Regions from separate parts of the Streptomyces sp. NBC_01429 genome, predicted to be linked through region 1. Evidence: riboswitches for the same ligand, from Rfam matches in the RefSeq annotation. Region 1 holds a riboswitch; each other region holds the start of a gene.
What was found. A riboswitch is a leader RNA that binds a small molecule or an ion and turns the genes downstream of it on or off. The one in region 1 is predicted to bind cobalamin.

Region 2: another riboswitch for cobalamin. It lies ahead of OG627_RS27610 (cobalamin biosynthesis protein); the one in region 1 lies ahead of OG627_RS09710 (ABC transporter substrate-binding protein).
Region 3: another riboswitch for cobalamin. It lies ahead of OG627_RS34025 (FecCD family ABC transporter permease); the one in region 1 lies ahead of OG627_RS09710 (ABC transporter substrate-binding protein).
Region 4: another riboswitch for cobalamin. It lies ahead of metE (5-methyltetrahydropteroyltriglutamate--homocysteine S-methyltransferase); the one in region 1 lies ahead of OG627_RS09710 (ABC transporter substrate-binding protein).

What each region holds. Positions count from the first base shown of each region.
Region 1 covers NZ_CP109599.1:2,341,184-2,344,936, forward strand. The annotation lists gene OG627_RS09705 (FecCD family ABC transporter permease) at 1-656, opposite strand, end outside; gene OG627_RS09710 (ABC transporter substrate-binding protein) at 803-1,864, opposite strand; cobalamin riboswitch at 1,931-2,114, opposite strand; gene OG627_RS09715 (beta-ketoacyl-[acyl-carrier-protein] synthase family protein) at 2,381-3,646, shown strand; gene OG627_RS09720 (ketosynthase chain-length factor) at 3,643-3,753, shown strand, end outside.
Region 2 covers NZ_CP109599.1:6,269,298-6,273,050, reverse strand. The annotation lists gene OG627_RS27620 (inorganic phosphate transporter) at 105-1,400, shown strand; gene OG627_RS27615 (hypothetical protein) at 1,397-1,642, shown strand; cobalamin riboswitch at 1,705-1,856, shown strand; gene OG627_RS27610 (cobalamin biosynthesis protein) at 1,890-2,897, shown strand; gene OG627_RS27605 (cobyric acid synthase) at 2,894-3,753, shown strand, end outside.
Region 3 covers NZ_CP109599.1:7,823,575-7,827,327, reverse strand. The annotation lists gene OG627_RS34030 (ABC transporter ATP-binding protein) at 1-531, opposite strand, end outside; gene OG627_RS34025 (FecCD family ABC transporter permease) at 531-1,619, opposite strand; cobalamin riboswitch at 1,744-1,919, opposite strand; gene OG627_RS34020 (TetR/AcrR family transcriptional regulator) at 1,935-2,597, shown strand; gene OG627_RS34015 (ATP-binding protein) at 2,625-3,753, opposite strand, start outside.
Region 4 covers NZ_CP109599.1:461,144-464,896, reverse strand. The annotation lists gene metE (5-methyltetrahydropteroyltriglutamate--homocysteine S-methyltransferase) at 1-1,957, opposite strand, end outside; cobalamin riboswitch at 2,119-2,340, opposite strand; gene OG627_RS02110 (MBL fold metallo-hydrolase) at 2,617-3,402, shown strand; gene OG627_RS02105 (PadR family transcriptional regulator) at 3,489-3,753, shown strand, end outside.

The DNA.
Region 1 (3,753 bases):
CCGCCGCACACCAGCAGCGCGAGCGCGAGCACGGCGGAGCAGATCCACACATCGTTCCAGCCGGCGCCGCCGAGCGAGCCGAGCAGCCAGAACAGCACGCCGCGCGTGGTCTCCGCGTCGGCGGACGTCATGACGATGAAGGAGGTGAGCGCGGAGAACAGCTGCATGGCCGCGACCCCGGAGAGCACCACCCGGTCCGTCGTCCCGCCGAGCGTGTGGCTGAGCAGCAGCACCATCGCGAACGAGCAGAGCGCGCCCAGGAACGCGCCGCCGGACAGCGACAGGGCGCCGCCGCCCACCCCGAGGACGACGACGAGCACGGCGCCGGTGGAGGCGCCCGAGGAGACACCGAGCACGAACGGGTCGGCGAGCGGATTGCGCAGCAGCGCCTGCATGACCGCCCCGCACACCGCGAGTCCGGCGCCGCACACGGCCGCGAGCAGCGTGCGCGGCAGCCGCAGGTTCCATACGATTCCGTCGCGGATCGGGGTGAGCCGCGACTCGCCCCAGCCGAGGTGAGCGGCCACGACCGACCAGACGTCGCCGACCCGGATCTGCGCCGGGCCGATGGTGATCGCGACGGCGACGGAGGCCACCAGCGCGGCGAGCCCGCCGGCGCACAGGAGCAGCACGCGCGGGCTCCCCGGACCCCACAGGGCGCGCGGCCCGCGGGAGGCGCGTGCGGCGGAGGTCGGTGCGGCGTGCTCCGGTGCGGCGGACTGCGGCGCACCGGGATCCGCGGCCGCTTCCCCCGCCGGATCTCTCGCCGAGTCCCGCTCCGGATCCCGCTCCCGCTGGATCGTCACTTCGCGGGCGCGTACGAGCGCAGCGCAGCGGCGACCTTCTCGACGCCTTCGACCGTGCGGATGGTCGGGTTCATCGCCTGGCCGCTGAGCAGCACGTACCGCTTGTTCCTGACCGCGTCCATCTCCTTGGTGACCGGATTGGACTCCAGGAACTCGATCTTCTTGGCGGCGGTCTCGGCGGACTGCGACTTGCGCGTGAGGTCGCCGATCACCAGGAAGTCGGGGTCGCGGTCGGCCACCGTCTCCCAGTTGATCTGGGGCCACTCGTCCTGGGTGTCGTCGAAGACGTTCTTCGCGCCGACGGCGTTGGTGATGATGCCGGGGGCGCCGCAGCAGCCGCCCATGTACGGGGAGTCGGAGTTGGCGAACCAGTACAGCAGCGTGACCTTCTCGGTCTTCGCCGCGTCCAGCCCCGCCGTCGCCTTCGCCATCCGGGCCTCAAGCGCGGCGACGACCTTCTCGCCGCGCTCCTCGACCCCGAAGACCTCGGCCAGGTCCCGTACCTCGCCGTAGACGCTCTCCATGGCCAGCGGGGTGGAGCGGGCGCCGTCCGTGCCCACGGTCTTGTCGTTCTTGGTGCAGTCGGCGGGCGAGATGTACGTGGGCACGCCCAGCTTCTCGAACTGCGCCCGGGTGGCCACGCCCCCCTTGCCCAGCGTCGACTGGAAGGAGGAGGCGACGAAGTCGGGCTCGGCGTCGAGGACCTTCTCGAAGGAGGGGTTGTTGTCCGCGAGCCGGGGGACCTCGGCGTTGGCCTTCTCCAGCCCCTTCAGCAGCGGGTCGGTCCAGGTCGCGGTCCCGGCCATGCGGTCCGCCAGACCGAGGGAGAGCATGATCTCCGTCGTCCCCTGGTTGAGCGAGACGGCGCGGCGGGGCGGGGCGTCGATCCGTACCCGCTGTCCGCAGTTCTCGACGGTACGGGGATATCCGGCGGCCTCGTCCTCGGCCGTCTTCGCGTCCTGTGCCGTACCGCCTCCCCCGCAGGCCGTCAGGGACAGGGCTCCGGCGAGGAGCAGGGTCGTCAGTGCGGCGGGACGGAGCGGGCGCGCGATCGGCACGGTGGTTCCTCTGCGTTCGAGGGCCCATGCGCGGAGCCCGTTCGTACGGTGCTCCCCCGCCGCCTGAAAGGACGGGGGCGGCCAGCAGGTCTTCGGACTCGGGATCTCCCGGACGTGACGCCTTCCCGGACGGTCGCCGCCCAGTGGCCGATGCCACGCCCGTCACCCTCACCGCTGCGCGTCAGCTCCGGATTTCCACCGGATTCCCTGACCCACGTACATGGGTTCGACTGGCCTCGGCAAGCTATCACAGCCGGAAATCGCCCCTGTCGGCCGTGTTTCCACAGGTGGGCCCCGGTCACCGGCCGCGCTCCCTCGCGCCACCATCCGGCGTCGAGCCGCGCTCAAGTCGCCACCAGCAGCCTTGCACCCGACAGGCTCTGAGGCGAAAGGACGCACAGCGATGTTCCGCATGAACCGAGACAGGACCGGCGCCGGGCGCTGCCGGTCCACGGGGCCGGGCCCCGCCCACGGCCCCGCCCAAGGCCCCGCCCACGACCGCGCGGGAGGCCCGCGTTGAGCAGGCGCGTAGTGATCACCGGTATCGGCGTACGCGCCCCCGGAGGCGCCGGGACGAAGGAGTTCTGGAGCCTGCTGACCGACGGCCGTACCGCCACCCGCGCCATCTCGTTCTTCGACGCCTCGCCCTTCCGGTCCCGGATCGCGGGCGAGGTCGACTTCGACGCGGCGGCGGAGGGGCTCAGCCCCCGGGAGATCCGCCGGATGGACCGCGCCACCCAGTTCGCCGTCGCCTGCACCCGGGAGGCGATCGCCGACAGCGGTCTGGAGCTGGACTCCCTGGACCCGCACCGGATCGGGGTGAGCCTGGGCAGCGCGGTCGCCTCGGCGACCAGTCTGGAGAACGAGTACCTGGTCATGTCGGACGCGGGCCGGGAGTGGCTGGTGGATCCCGGCTATCTCTCGCCGCACATGTTCGACTACCTCAGCCCCGGGGTGATGCCCGCCGAGGTGGCCTGGGCCGCCGGTGCGGAGGGCCCGGTGGCGATGGTCTCCGACGGCTGCACCTCCGGCCTCGACTCCGTCGGCTACGCGGTGCAGCTGATCCGGGAGGGCACCGTCGACACCGTCGTCGCCGGCGCCGCCGACACCCCGATCTCCCCCATCGTGGTCGCCTGCTTCGACGCCATCAAGGCCACCACCCCCCGCAACGACGACCCGGAACACGCCTCCCGGCCGTTCGACGGCTCGCGCAACGGCTTCGTGCTCGCGGAGGGCGCGGCCATGTTCGTGCTGGAGGAGTACGGGGCGGCCCGCGCGCGCGGCGCGCACATCTACGCCGAGGTCGGCGGCTACGCCACCCGGTGCAACGCGTACCACATGACCGGTCTGAAGAAGGACGGCCGCGAGATGGCCGAGGCGATCCGGGTGGCGCTCGACGAGTCCCGCCTGGACCGCGGCGCCATCGACTACATCAACGCGCACGGCTCGGGCACCAAGCAGAACGACCGGCACGAGACCGCCGCCTACAAGCGCAGCCTGGGCGAGCGGGCCCGTGAGGTGCCCATCAGCTCCATCAAGTCGATGGTGGGGCACTCGCTCGGCGCCATCGGCTCGATCGAGATCGCGGCCTCGCTGCTGGCCATCGACGCCAATGTCGTACCGCCCACGGCGAATCTGCGCACGGCCGACCCGGAGTGCGACCTGGACTACGTACCGCTGACCGCGCGCGAGCAGCGGGTGGACACCGTCCTGACGGTGGGCAGCGGCTTCGGCGGTTTCCAGAGCGCGATGGTGCTGCACGATCCGGAGGTGGCGCGATGAGTACGGTGATCACCGGGCTCGCCGTGGCAGCCCCGAACGGGCTGGGCACGGACGCCTACTGGAAGGCCGTGCTGGCCGGGCAGAGCGGGATCGGCGAGCTGGCCCGC
Region 2 (3,753 bases), 3.9 Mb from region 1:
CGAGGGTGAACACCGCGAAGTCCCACCCAGTTCATCTTCCGTTCACCCTGACTCCTTACGTTCACCGAGGCCACCGACGTCGAACGATTGCCTGGGTCAGGTCAATGGAACACATCACGCTGCTGCTCGCGATTGTGATCGTGACAGCCCTCGTGTTCGATTTCACGAACGGTTTCCACGACACCGCCAACGCGATGGCTACGACCATCTCGACCGGCGCTCTGAAGCCCAAGGTCGCGGTGGGTATGTCCGCGGTCCTGAATCTTGTCGGCGCGTTCCTGTCGGTGGAGGTCGCCAAGACGATCTCCGGCGGCCTCATCAACGAACAGGGCATCAGAACAGAAGTGATCTTCGCGGCGCTCGTCGGCGCGATTCTGTGGAATCTGTTCACCTGGCTCCTGGGCCTGCCCTCCAGCTCCTCGCACGCGCTGTTCGGCGGGCTGATCGGCGCCACGCTGATGTCGGTGGGCGCCTCCGGCGTCAACGGCGGCGTGGTCGTCACCAAGGTGCTGATCCCGGCGCTCGCCGCGCCCGTCGTCGCCGGTCTGGCGGCCATGCTGGCCACGAAGCTGACGTACCGGATCGGCCGGAACACGGACGAGAAGGCGACCGCCAAGGGGTACCGCGTGGGCCAGATCGCCTCCGCCGGTCTCGTCTCCCTCGCGCACGGCACCAACGACGCGCAGAAGACCATGGGCGTCATCACGCTCGCGCTGGTGACCGGCGGCGTGCTCGCCCCGGGCTCCAACCCGCCGGTGTGGGTCATCGTCTCGGCCGGTCTGGCGATCGCGCTCGGTACGTACCTGGGCGGCTGGCGCATCATCCGCACCATGGGCACCGGCCTCACCGATCTCCGGCCGCAGCAGGGCTTCGCCGCGCAGACCAGCGCGGCCACCGTCATCCTGGCCTCCTCGCACCTGGGCTTCTCGCTCTCCACCACGCAGTCCTGCTCCGGCGCCGTGATGGGCGCTGGTCTCGGCCGCAAGGGCGGGGTGGTCCGCTGGTCCACCGCCTCCCGGATGTTCATCGCCTGGGGGCTGACCCTGCCGGCCGCCGGACTGGTCGCCGCGGGCGCCGAGTTCCTCACCGGTCAGGGCACCTGGGGAGTCACGGCCGTCGCCGTCCTGCTCATCGCGGGATCGGGCGCGATCTGGCTCGTCTCGCGGCGCCAGCCGATCGACCACACGAACGTCACCGAGGGCGCGGACGCCGCGGCTGGTACGGAGTCCCCGGTCGCCGGGGGCGCCGGTTCCGCCGAGCCCGCCGGCATCGTGACGACCGCCATCGCCGCCGTCACCCCGCCGCCCGCCGGGGCCGCGCAGGACCTGTCGGCCACCATCCACGCCCCCGTCCCCACCGGCACCACCGCCGAGCCCGCGCGTAAGGAAGTCATCGCATGAACATCGACTGGGCAGCGCTCGGCTCCGTCTTCGGCGTCAGCCTCGTGACCACCGTCGCCCTGGTGGGCCTGTTCACCCTGGGCATCGTCGCCCTCGCCAAGCGGGAGGGACAGCCGGAGGCCGGTACGGGGGCGCAGGGCGCCGCCGGGTCGCTCACCGCCGTCCGCACGGCGGGCGCCTACCTCTGCTTCGCGCTCTGTGTGGCGGCGGTGGCGTACGGGATCTATCTGATCGTCGCGTGACCGCCCCGCCCCGTGTGGGCCTCGGCACACTGCCCCGTCGCAGGTCAAGGCGGAGTTGACGGGTCTTTCGACGGCGTGGTGGACTGCCGGGGCCATACACGGCGGCAGAAGAGGAAGCCGGTGCGAATCCGGCGCGGTCCCGCCACTGTCACCGCGAGCGCCCCGCACGGGCGCTCCGGGAGCCAGGAACTCCTGCCGCCGCGTCACGTCGAACCGGGGCGCGGACCCTGAGTGAGGACATTTCGCCATGCCTGGCCGCGGTTCTGCCGTCGCGCGCGGCGGCGGCTCCGCCGTCACCGAGCGGGTCTTCGCGTACGGTGCCACCGCCGGCCTGCTGGCCGACCTCCTCTTCGCCGATCCGCGCCGCGGCCATCCTGTCGCGGCGTTCGGCCGGGCCGCCGGGGCCGTGGAGCGCGTCCTGTGGCGCGACCACCGCGGCTGGGGCGCGCTGTACACGGTGGTGTGCGCCGGTGGCGCCGCCGGGGCCGCCGCGCTGGCCGCCCGTGCCGTACGCCACCGTCCCCCCGCCGCCGCGGCCCTCACCGCAGCCGCCACCTGGTCCGTGATCGGCGGGACCTCGCTGGGCCGCGAGGCGCGGGCGATCGGCGCCGCGCTGGCCGCCGGGGACGTCGAAGGGGCCAGGGAGCGGCTGCCGCATCTGTGCGGGCGCGACCCGCAGACGCTGGACGGAGCGGGAATCGCGCGGGCCGTCGTGGAGTCCGTCGCCGAGAACACCTCCGACGCCGTCGTGGGCGCGCTGGTGTGGGGCGCGGTCGCGGGTCCTGCCGGGCTGGCCGGGTTCCGGGCCGTGAACACGCTGGACGCGATGGTGGGGCACAGGAGCGAGCGGTACCGCCGGTTCGGCTGGGCCTCCGCGCGGCTCGACGACGCCGCGGGATGGCCGGGGGCCCGGCTGACCGCCGCGCTGGCGATCGTCGCGGGCGGCGATCCGCGCGGGGCGCTGCGGGCCGTACGGCGGGACGCTGCCCGGCACCCGAGCCCCAACGCGGGCCCGGTGGAGGCGTCGTTCGCCGGCGCGCTGGGCGTACGGCTGGGCGGCACGCTCGCGTACGGCGGGCGGGTCGAGCACCGGCCGGTGCTGAACGGCGGCGGGCGGTCCGTGGAGGTAGCCGACATCGAGCGCGCGGTGCGGCTGTCGCGCCGGGTGAACGCGCTGGCCCTGGCGGCCTGCGTGACCGGCCGGGTCGTGTACGGCACCCTGCGGCGGACGGCCGCGCGAAGGAGGAACGGATGAGCCGGGGCGGGCGCGGCGGCGGGCTCCTGATAGCGGGGACCACCTCCGACGCGGGCAAGAGCGTCGTCACGGCGGGGATCTGCCGGTGGCTGACGCGCCGCGGGATGAAGGTCGCGCCGTTCAAGGGGCAGAACATGTCCCTGAACTCGTTCGTGACGCGCGAGGGCGCCGAGATCGGCCGTGCCCAGGCGATGCAGGCGCAGGCCGCGCGGGTGGAGCCGACCGCGCTGATGAACCCCGTGCTCCTCAAGCCGGGCGGCGACCGCAGCAGCCAGGTGGTGCTGATGGGCCGGCCCGTCGGGGAGCTGAGCGCCACCGACTACCACGGGGGCCGGCGCGAGGCGCTGCTCGGCACCGTACTGGAGTGCCTGGAGGAGCTGCGGTCCACCTACGACGCGGTGATCTGCGAGGGCGCGGGCAGCCCGGCCGAGATCAATCTGCGCCGTACGGACATCGTCAACATGGGCATCGCGCGGGCCGCCCGGCTGCCGGTGGTCGTGGTCGGGGACATCGACCGGGGCGGGGTCTTCGCGTCGTTCTTCGGCACGACGGCGCTGCTGAGTCCGGAGGACCAGGGGTTGCTCGCGGGCTATCTCGTCAACAAGTTCCGGGGCGATGTGTCGCTGCTGGAGCCGGGGTTGGAGATGCTGCGCGGGCTGACCGGGCGGGCGACGCTCGGGGTGCTGCCCTTCCGGCACGGTCTGGGCATCGACGAGGAGGACGGACTCAACGTCTCGCTGCGCGGCGCCGTGCGCGAGTCGGCGGTGGCTCCCCCGTACGGCGAGGACGTGCTGCGGGTCGCGGTCTGCGCCGTACCCCTGATGTCGAACTTCACCGATGTGGACGCGCTGGCGGC
Region 3 (3,753 bases), 5.5 Mb from region 1:
CACCTCCAACTGCTGGGCGATGTCCAGGTGGTTGGTGGGCTCGTCGAGTACGAGCACCTGTGGCTGCTGGGCCATGGCGCGGGCGATCAGGACCCGCTGCTTCTCGCCGCCGGAGAGGGTCAGGAAGCCACGGTCGGCCAGATGACCGGCCCCTACCTCCGCGAGCGCCGCCTCACACGTCCGCCGGTCCTCCTCGGTCGCGCGTGCCACCGATCGCTGGTGCGGCATCCTCCCCATCGCCACGATCTCGGCGACGGTGAAATCGAACTCGTACGTCGCCTCCTGGGGAAGCGCGGCCAGCCGGCGGGCGCTTTCGCGCGGGCTCATGGCGTGCAGGTCCTCACCACCGATCCGGACGGTTCCGGCGGAGGGGCGCAGGGCCCGGTAGACGCAGCGCAACAGGGTCGACTTCCCGCTGCCGTTGGGCCCCACCAGGCCGACGAGCCGGCCGTCGCCGGCCCGCAGAGTGATGTCCTCCACCAGACGCGCACCGGCGATCTCGACCGTCAGCTCATCGATGTCGATCCGCATCACGCGCCCCCGAAGGTGTAGGAGCGGCGGCGCATCAGCAGGACGAAGCACGGCACGCCGATCATCGCGGTCAGCACCCCCACCGGCAGTTCGGCCGGCGCCAGTACCACGCGCGAGAGGATGTCCACCCAGATCAACAGGACGGCCCCCGCGAGCGGTGCGACGGCCAGCAGCCGGCGGTGATCAGCGCCGACCAGCATCCGTACGCCGTGCGGGACCATCAGGCCGACGAAGCCGATCGCGCCGCTCACCGCGACCAGCGCTCCCGTGACCGCGGCGGAGACCAGGAAGAGTTCCTTGCGCAGCCTTCCCGCGTCCACCCCCAGGGCGGCGGCGGTCTCGTCGCCCATCGCCAGGGCGTTGAGGCGACGCGCCGACCACCCGAGGTGGGCGAGGCCACCGAGCACGGCGCCCGCGGCGATCGGCACGGAGGACCATGTGGTGCCCCCGAGGCTGCCGAGCATCCACATCATCGCGGAGCGGGCGGCCTCGCCCCGCTCGGCGGCGAAGACCATGAACGTCGTGACGGCCGAGAAACCGTAGTACATCGCCGTGCCCGTCAGGACCAGTCTCAGCGGGGTCAGGCCGCGAGCGGTACGGGCGATCGCGTACACGAGCATCATCGCGAGCAGTGCGGAGAGGAAGGCCGCCGTGGACAGCGCCCAGACACCGAGCGCGCCGAAGGCTCCGAAGATGAGTACGGCGTTCGCGCCGACTGCCGCGCCGGAGGAGATGCCGAGGACGAACGGGTCGGCCAGGGCGTTGCGGACCATGGCCTGCACCGCGACGCCGACGGCCGAGAGACCGGCCCCGACGACAGCGGCGAGCACGGCTCGCGGAAAGCGCAGTTCCCAGACGATGGTGTACCCGGGGACTTCGTCGGGGGCGATGGCCCCTCCCGTCAGACCGGCCCACAGGTAGCGCGACACCGCTCCCCAGGAGAGCCCCGAGGCCCCGAGTCCGGCGCCGCAGACGAGGGAGAGCGGAAGCAGGACACCCAGGGTGATCAGCAACAGCGGCAGGGGCACACGCCGGGGAGGGGCGGGCCCGCCACCGGCGCGGGCCGTACGCGAGGGCGCGGCAGGTATGTGTTCGAGGGGCGTGACCACGGGCGGACCGCTTTCGCCTCGGGCCGTGCACCTGCGCGAACGAAGGAGCGGCCCGGACGCGGGAGCGCCCTGCGCAGCGCCTCTCGCAGTCCACGGCGAATTGACAGGAGCCATCACCACCGCGGGTAATCGGGCTTGCGAAGCCATGAGACGGCTCCGCCTACCGTTGCGGGTCAGCGCCGGAATTCGACCGGACTTCCCCCACGGGGCGTCTGCAGCTTAGCGGGTACGGGTTGTCGCCCCTCCGGGAGGAGGGGGACCTCCGCGCTAAACTTCACTATGTAAGGTGACAGCATGGAACACACCGGATCAGCCGCATCGGCCGCACGCGGACCGGCCCGCGCGCGCAACCGCCGCGGCGAGGGCGGCCGCCTGCGCGACGACATCGTCGCCGCCGCGGTGGAACTCCTCGACGAGGGCGGCGACGAACGCGCCATCACCCTGCGGTCGGTCGCCCGCAGGGTCGGGATCGCCGCGCCGTCGATCTACCCGCACTTCCCCGACCAGCCGGCCATCATGCTCGCCGTCGTGCGCCAGGAGTTCACCGCGCTGGAGAACAGCGTGCGCGCGGCGCTGGACAGGACCGACGACGACCCGCGGCGACGCCTGTACGCCGTGTGCCACGCCTATCTCGAATTCGCCCGGCTCCACCCCGAGCGCTACCGCACGATGTTCGGCGGGCTCTGGATGCCGGACCTGGGCGACAATTCCCTGACCAAGCAGGATCTGGCCACACTCGGCGACGAGACCATGCGGCTCCTCGCCGGCGTCCTCGGCGGCTGCGTCGACGCCGGCCAATCCACCAGCACCGACCCCTCCGCCGACACGGTCGCACTCTGGCTGGGCCTGCACGGACTCGCCCACCAGCGCACCCTGGCCCACGCGTTCCCCTGGCCGGAGGACATCGCCGACCGCATCATCACCGCGCTCGCCCACCTGAACACCAGCGACACCTGATCCCGTACCGCCCGGTGGCGACATCCGTCAGACGCCGAGGTCGGGCCGGTTCCTGAGCTGTCTGCGGGAGGTGATGCCGAGCTTGCGGAATATGTTGCGCAGATGGGCGTCTATGGTGCGCGGGCTGAGGAACAGCCGGGCGGCGACCTCGTTGGACGTCGCGCCGGTGGCGACCAGCCGGGCGATGTACACCTCCTGAGTGGTGAGTTGGTCGTAGGTGTGCCCGGACCGGCTGCGGGCTTTCTCGCCGGTGGCGCGCAGCTCGTCGGCGGCCCGGCGGGCGAACGCCTCGATCCCGGCCTCCGACAGCAGTTCGTGGGCGGTGCGCAGGTAGCGGCGGCAGTCGCGCCTGCGGCCTTCGCGCCGCAGCCACTCCCCGTACAGCAGATGGGCTCTGCCCCGGTAGGGAAGCAGGGGGCTCTTGTCCAGGAGGTCGACGGCTTCCCGGTAGTGGTCCTCGACGCCGGTCACCAGCCCTCGCGCGTACGCCGCGATCCCCAGGCCCGAGACGGTCCCGCCGGCTTCGGTGCGTTCGGTCAGGGATTCCAGGGCGGTGGCGGCGGCCGCGGGCTCGCCGCACCGGACGGCCGCCTCCACCAGCTCGGGCAGGGATATCCCGGTGAGGAAGAGGTCGCCGTGCGCGGTGGCCTGCCGGGCCGCGGCCAGTGCGGCCGGGTAGTCGGCCAAGCCGTTGTGCAGCACGGCCGCCGCCCAGTGGGTGTTGGCGATCAGTTGTCCCGGGCCGCGCGCGCCGGCCGCTGTGAGGACCGATGCGAACAGTTCCATCGCCTCCTCGCGGCGGCCGCGCATCGCGGCCAGTTGCAGCCGGTGGTACGTCACCGGGGGCCCGCCGATCGCGTCGGCGATCGCCGCCTCCTCGGTGATCGCCGCCATCGCCTGCCCGAGGTCACCGCTCAGCACGGCGCAGGACGTCTGCTGGGCGAGGCCGAGGCGCAGCACGAGCGGCGAACCCGACGCACGGCCCGTCTTCATCAGCGAGTCGACGACGGCCTCATGGGCGTGCGGGTCCCACAGTTCGCAGGCGAGCATGACGGCGAGCGCGGGCCGCCGAGTCCACAGGGGGCTGTCACCGCCGTCGAGTATGTTCCTCAGCAGGGGCGCGGCGGCCCGGTGCCCCTCCGTGCTCAGCAGCGTC
Region 4 (3,753 bases), 1.9 Mb from region 1:
TCTGGGTGTCCGGCCGTACGCCACCGGTGGTCAGCCGGAACGACTCGGTCGCCCAGGCCAGGTAGGCGGCGTGGTCGGCGGCGCGCAGCGGCAGTGTTTCGCGCAGGGCCGGTTCGTCGACCTGGATGACCGAGGTGCCGGCCGCCTCCAGGTCGTCGACCTCGTCGCGCAGGGCGAGCGCGACCTGGCGCGCGGTGTCGCCGAGCGGCTGGTCGTCGCGGACGAAGGACCAGGCGAGCATGGTGACGGGGCCGGTCAGCATGCCCTTGACGGGGCGCTCGGTCAGCGACTGCGCGTAGGTCGTCCAGCGCACCGTCATCGGCTCGGGGCGGGAGATGTCCCCGGCCAGCACCGGGGGCCGGACGTAGCGGGTGCCGTAGGACTGGACCCAGCCGTGCCGGGTGGCGAGGTAGCCGGTGAGCTGTTCGGCGAAGTACTGCACCATGTCGTTGCGTTCGGGCTCGCCGTGGACCAGGACGTCGATCCCGGCCTTCTCCTGGAAGGAGAGCACCTCCCGGATCTCGTCCTTGATCCGCTCCTCGTACCCGGCGACATCGATCCGCCCGGCCCGCAGGTCGGCCCGTGCCGTGCGCAGTTCGGTGGTCTGCGGGAACGAACCGATGGTCGTCGTCGGCAGCGGCGGGAGGCCGAGGTGCGCGCGCTGGGCGGCGGTCCGTTCGGCGTACGGCTGCGACCGCCGGCCGTCCGCGTCGGTGATGGCGGCGGTACGGGCACGTACCCCGGGATCGTGGGTCAGCGCGGACCCGGCCCGGGAGACCAGGTCGGCGCGGTTCGCCGCGAGTTCGGCCTGGATGGTGCCGGTGCCCTGGCCGAGACCGCGCGCCAGGACGGCGATCTCGTGCGTCTTCTGCCGGGCGAAGGCGAGCCACCGGGCGATCCGCGGGTCGATGTCGCGTTCGGCGGAGGCGTCCAGCGGTACGTGCAGGAGCGAGCAGGACGTGGAGACGTCCACGCGGTCGGCGAGGCCGAGCAGCGTGCCGAGAGTGGCGAGGGACTTCTCGTAGTCGTTGATCCAGATGTTGCGTCCGTTGACGACGCCCGCGACCAGCCGCTTGCCGGGCAGTCCGCCGGCCGCCGCGAGGTCTTCGAGGTTGGCGGCGCCCGATTCGGTGAAGTCGAGGGCCAGTCCTTCGACCGGGGCCTTGGCCAGTACGGTCAGCGCCTCGCCGAGCCGCCCGAAGTACGAGGCGACCAGCAGCTTCGGCCGGTCGGTGGCCGCGCCCAGGTCGCGGTAGGCGCGGGCGGTCGCGTTCAGTTCGGCCGGGGTACGGTCCTGGACCAGCGCGGGTTCGTCGAGCTGGACCCACTCGGCGCCGGCCGCCCGCAGATCGGCGAGCACCTCCGCGTACACCGGCAGCAGCCGGTCCAGCAGGGTCAGCGGCTCGAAGTCGGCCGCGACGCCCGGGGCGGGCTTGGCCAGCAGCAGGTAGGTGACGGGGCCGACGAGGACCGGGCGGGCGGTGTGGCCGAGCGCGAGGGCTTCCGTGAACTCGGCGACCTGCTTGGCGGAGTCGGCGGTGAAGACGGTGTCGGGGCCCAGCTCGGGCACCAGGTAGTGGTAGTTCGTGTCGAACCACTTCGTCATTTCCAGCGGGGCGATGTCCTGGGTACCCCGGGCCATCGCGAAGTAGCCGTCCAGCGCGTCGGCCTCGACCGCCGCGCGGTGCCGCTCGGGGACAGCGCCGACCATGACGCTGGTGTCCAGGACATGGTCGTAGTACGAGAAATCACCGGACGGCACTTCATGGATTCCGGCGTCGGCCAGCTGCCGCCAGTTCGAACGGCGGAGGTCCGCCGCGGTCTCCCGGAGGGCGTCGGCGCCGACCCGGCCCTTCCAGTAGCCCTCGATGGCCTTCTTCAGCTCACGGTTCCGACCCTGGCGGGGGTAGCCGTACACGGTGGCTCGTGCTGCCGCGGCTGCGGGCTTCGCTGTCACGGAACTCTCCTTCGCGAGATGTGTCCTGGTATCCCGGGGACGGGACCGAGGACGCGAAGGGACGACCGACCGGGCGGCCCACGACGCTGTGCCGTCGCGCGTGCCGCTCGATATGTACGCCGACCCGCCCACGAGGTCACCGGGATGTCCGCGCGCGATCGGTCGCGTGCGGGCAACGGGCAGGTCTTCGGACTCGCGGGCCCGTCTCGTGTGGATCACGAGACACCTACTGGCCGTCGCTTCCCGGACCCGGTCGGATCCAGTGCTTGTATGACGGCGGTCGTTCCCACTCACCGCTGCGGGGCAGTCCCGGATTCCCACCGGGTTCCCTCTTACGACACCCCGCCTGGCGGACGGGGCGAACCAGCTGCACGTCCACCTTAGAGCGAGAAGAGGCGGGCGCACACTCCTGCCCGCATCCCGGGACGCGACCCGGGTCACGCGAAGTGACGGTATGGTGACGCCCCGGAGTTCCGGGGGGCTCCGTGTTCGGACCCGGGGCCCGCCGCGTTCACGCCCGGGCGACTCCGCGTTCCGGTTCGCGGCGGGGTCACCGTAGGGTGACCGACGCGATCGTGTTCACGTTCCGGACCGGGGCAGGCCGGACCGGGGCTGTGGGTCCAACTCCCCCCAGAGGTACGGCGAAAGGACACCCGTCCGTGAAGGTTCACCACCTCAACTGCGGCACCATGCTGCTGCCCACCGCCCACCTGGTGTGCCACGTCCTTCTGCTCGAAACCGACAACGGCCTGGTCCTCGTCGACTCCGGCTTCGGCCTGGAGGACATCGCCGACCCCAAGCGGCGCCTGGGGGCTTCGCGGCACGTGATCCGGCCGGTGCTCCGCGTGGAGGAGACCGCCGCCCGTCAGGTGGAACGGCTCGGCTTCAGCCGGGACGACGTCCGGCACATCGTCGTCACGCACTTCGACGCCGACCACATAGGAGGGCTCTCCGACTTCCCCCGCGCGCGCATACATGTCACCGCCGCCGAGGCGCTCGGGTCCATGATCGCGCCGTCCCGGCGAGAACGCATGCGCTACAGCTCGGCGCAGTGGGCGCACGGCCCGAGGATCGTCGAACACAGCCCCGACGGGGAGAAATGGCGAGGATTCGCTGCGGCCAGGGAACTCGACTCCATCGCTCCCGGGATCGTCCTCGTCTCGCTGCCCGGCCACACCCGTGGACACGCGTGCGTCGCGGTCGACACCGGCCCCCGCTGGCTGCTGCACGCCGGTGACGCCTTCTACCACTCCGCGACGGTCGACGGCCGCTCCCGCATCCCCGTCGCCCTGCGGGCCATGGAATCCTTCATCGCCTTCGACCTGGGCAGAGTGCGTGACAACCACGCCCGTCTCGCCGAACTCCAGCGACGCGCGGAGCCCGATCTGGCGATCATCTGCGCCCATGACCCGGAGATGTACGCGAGGGCGAGCGCCGGGAATTAGCCGGTCCGCCCGGGCGATGGAGACGCTGCCGGGGTGATCACCCGGGGTCGTGGGATATATATCGGCGGTCGATATATGCTCGACGCATGACACGACGGAACCCGTCCTTGACGGAACCGCAGTACTTCATCCTCGCCGCGCTCATGGACGGGCCGTTGCACGGTTACGGCATCATCAAAGCCGCCGAGCAGGCCACCGACGGGCGGCTCCGGATCGCTGTCGGCACCCTCTACGGCGCGCTGGACCGGATGGAGCGGGCCGGGCTGGTGGCCGCCGACCATGAGGAGATCGTGGCCGGGCGGGCGCGGCGCTACTACCGGCTCACCGAGGACGGCACCGCGGTACTCGGCC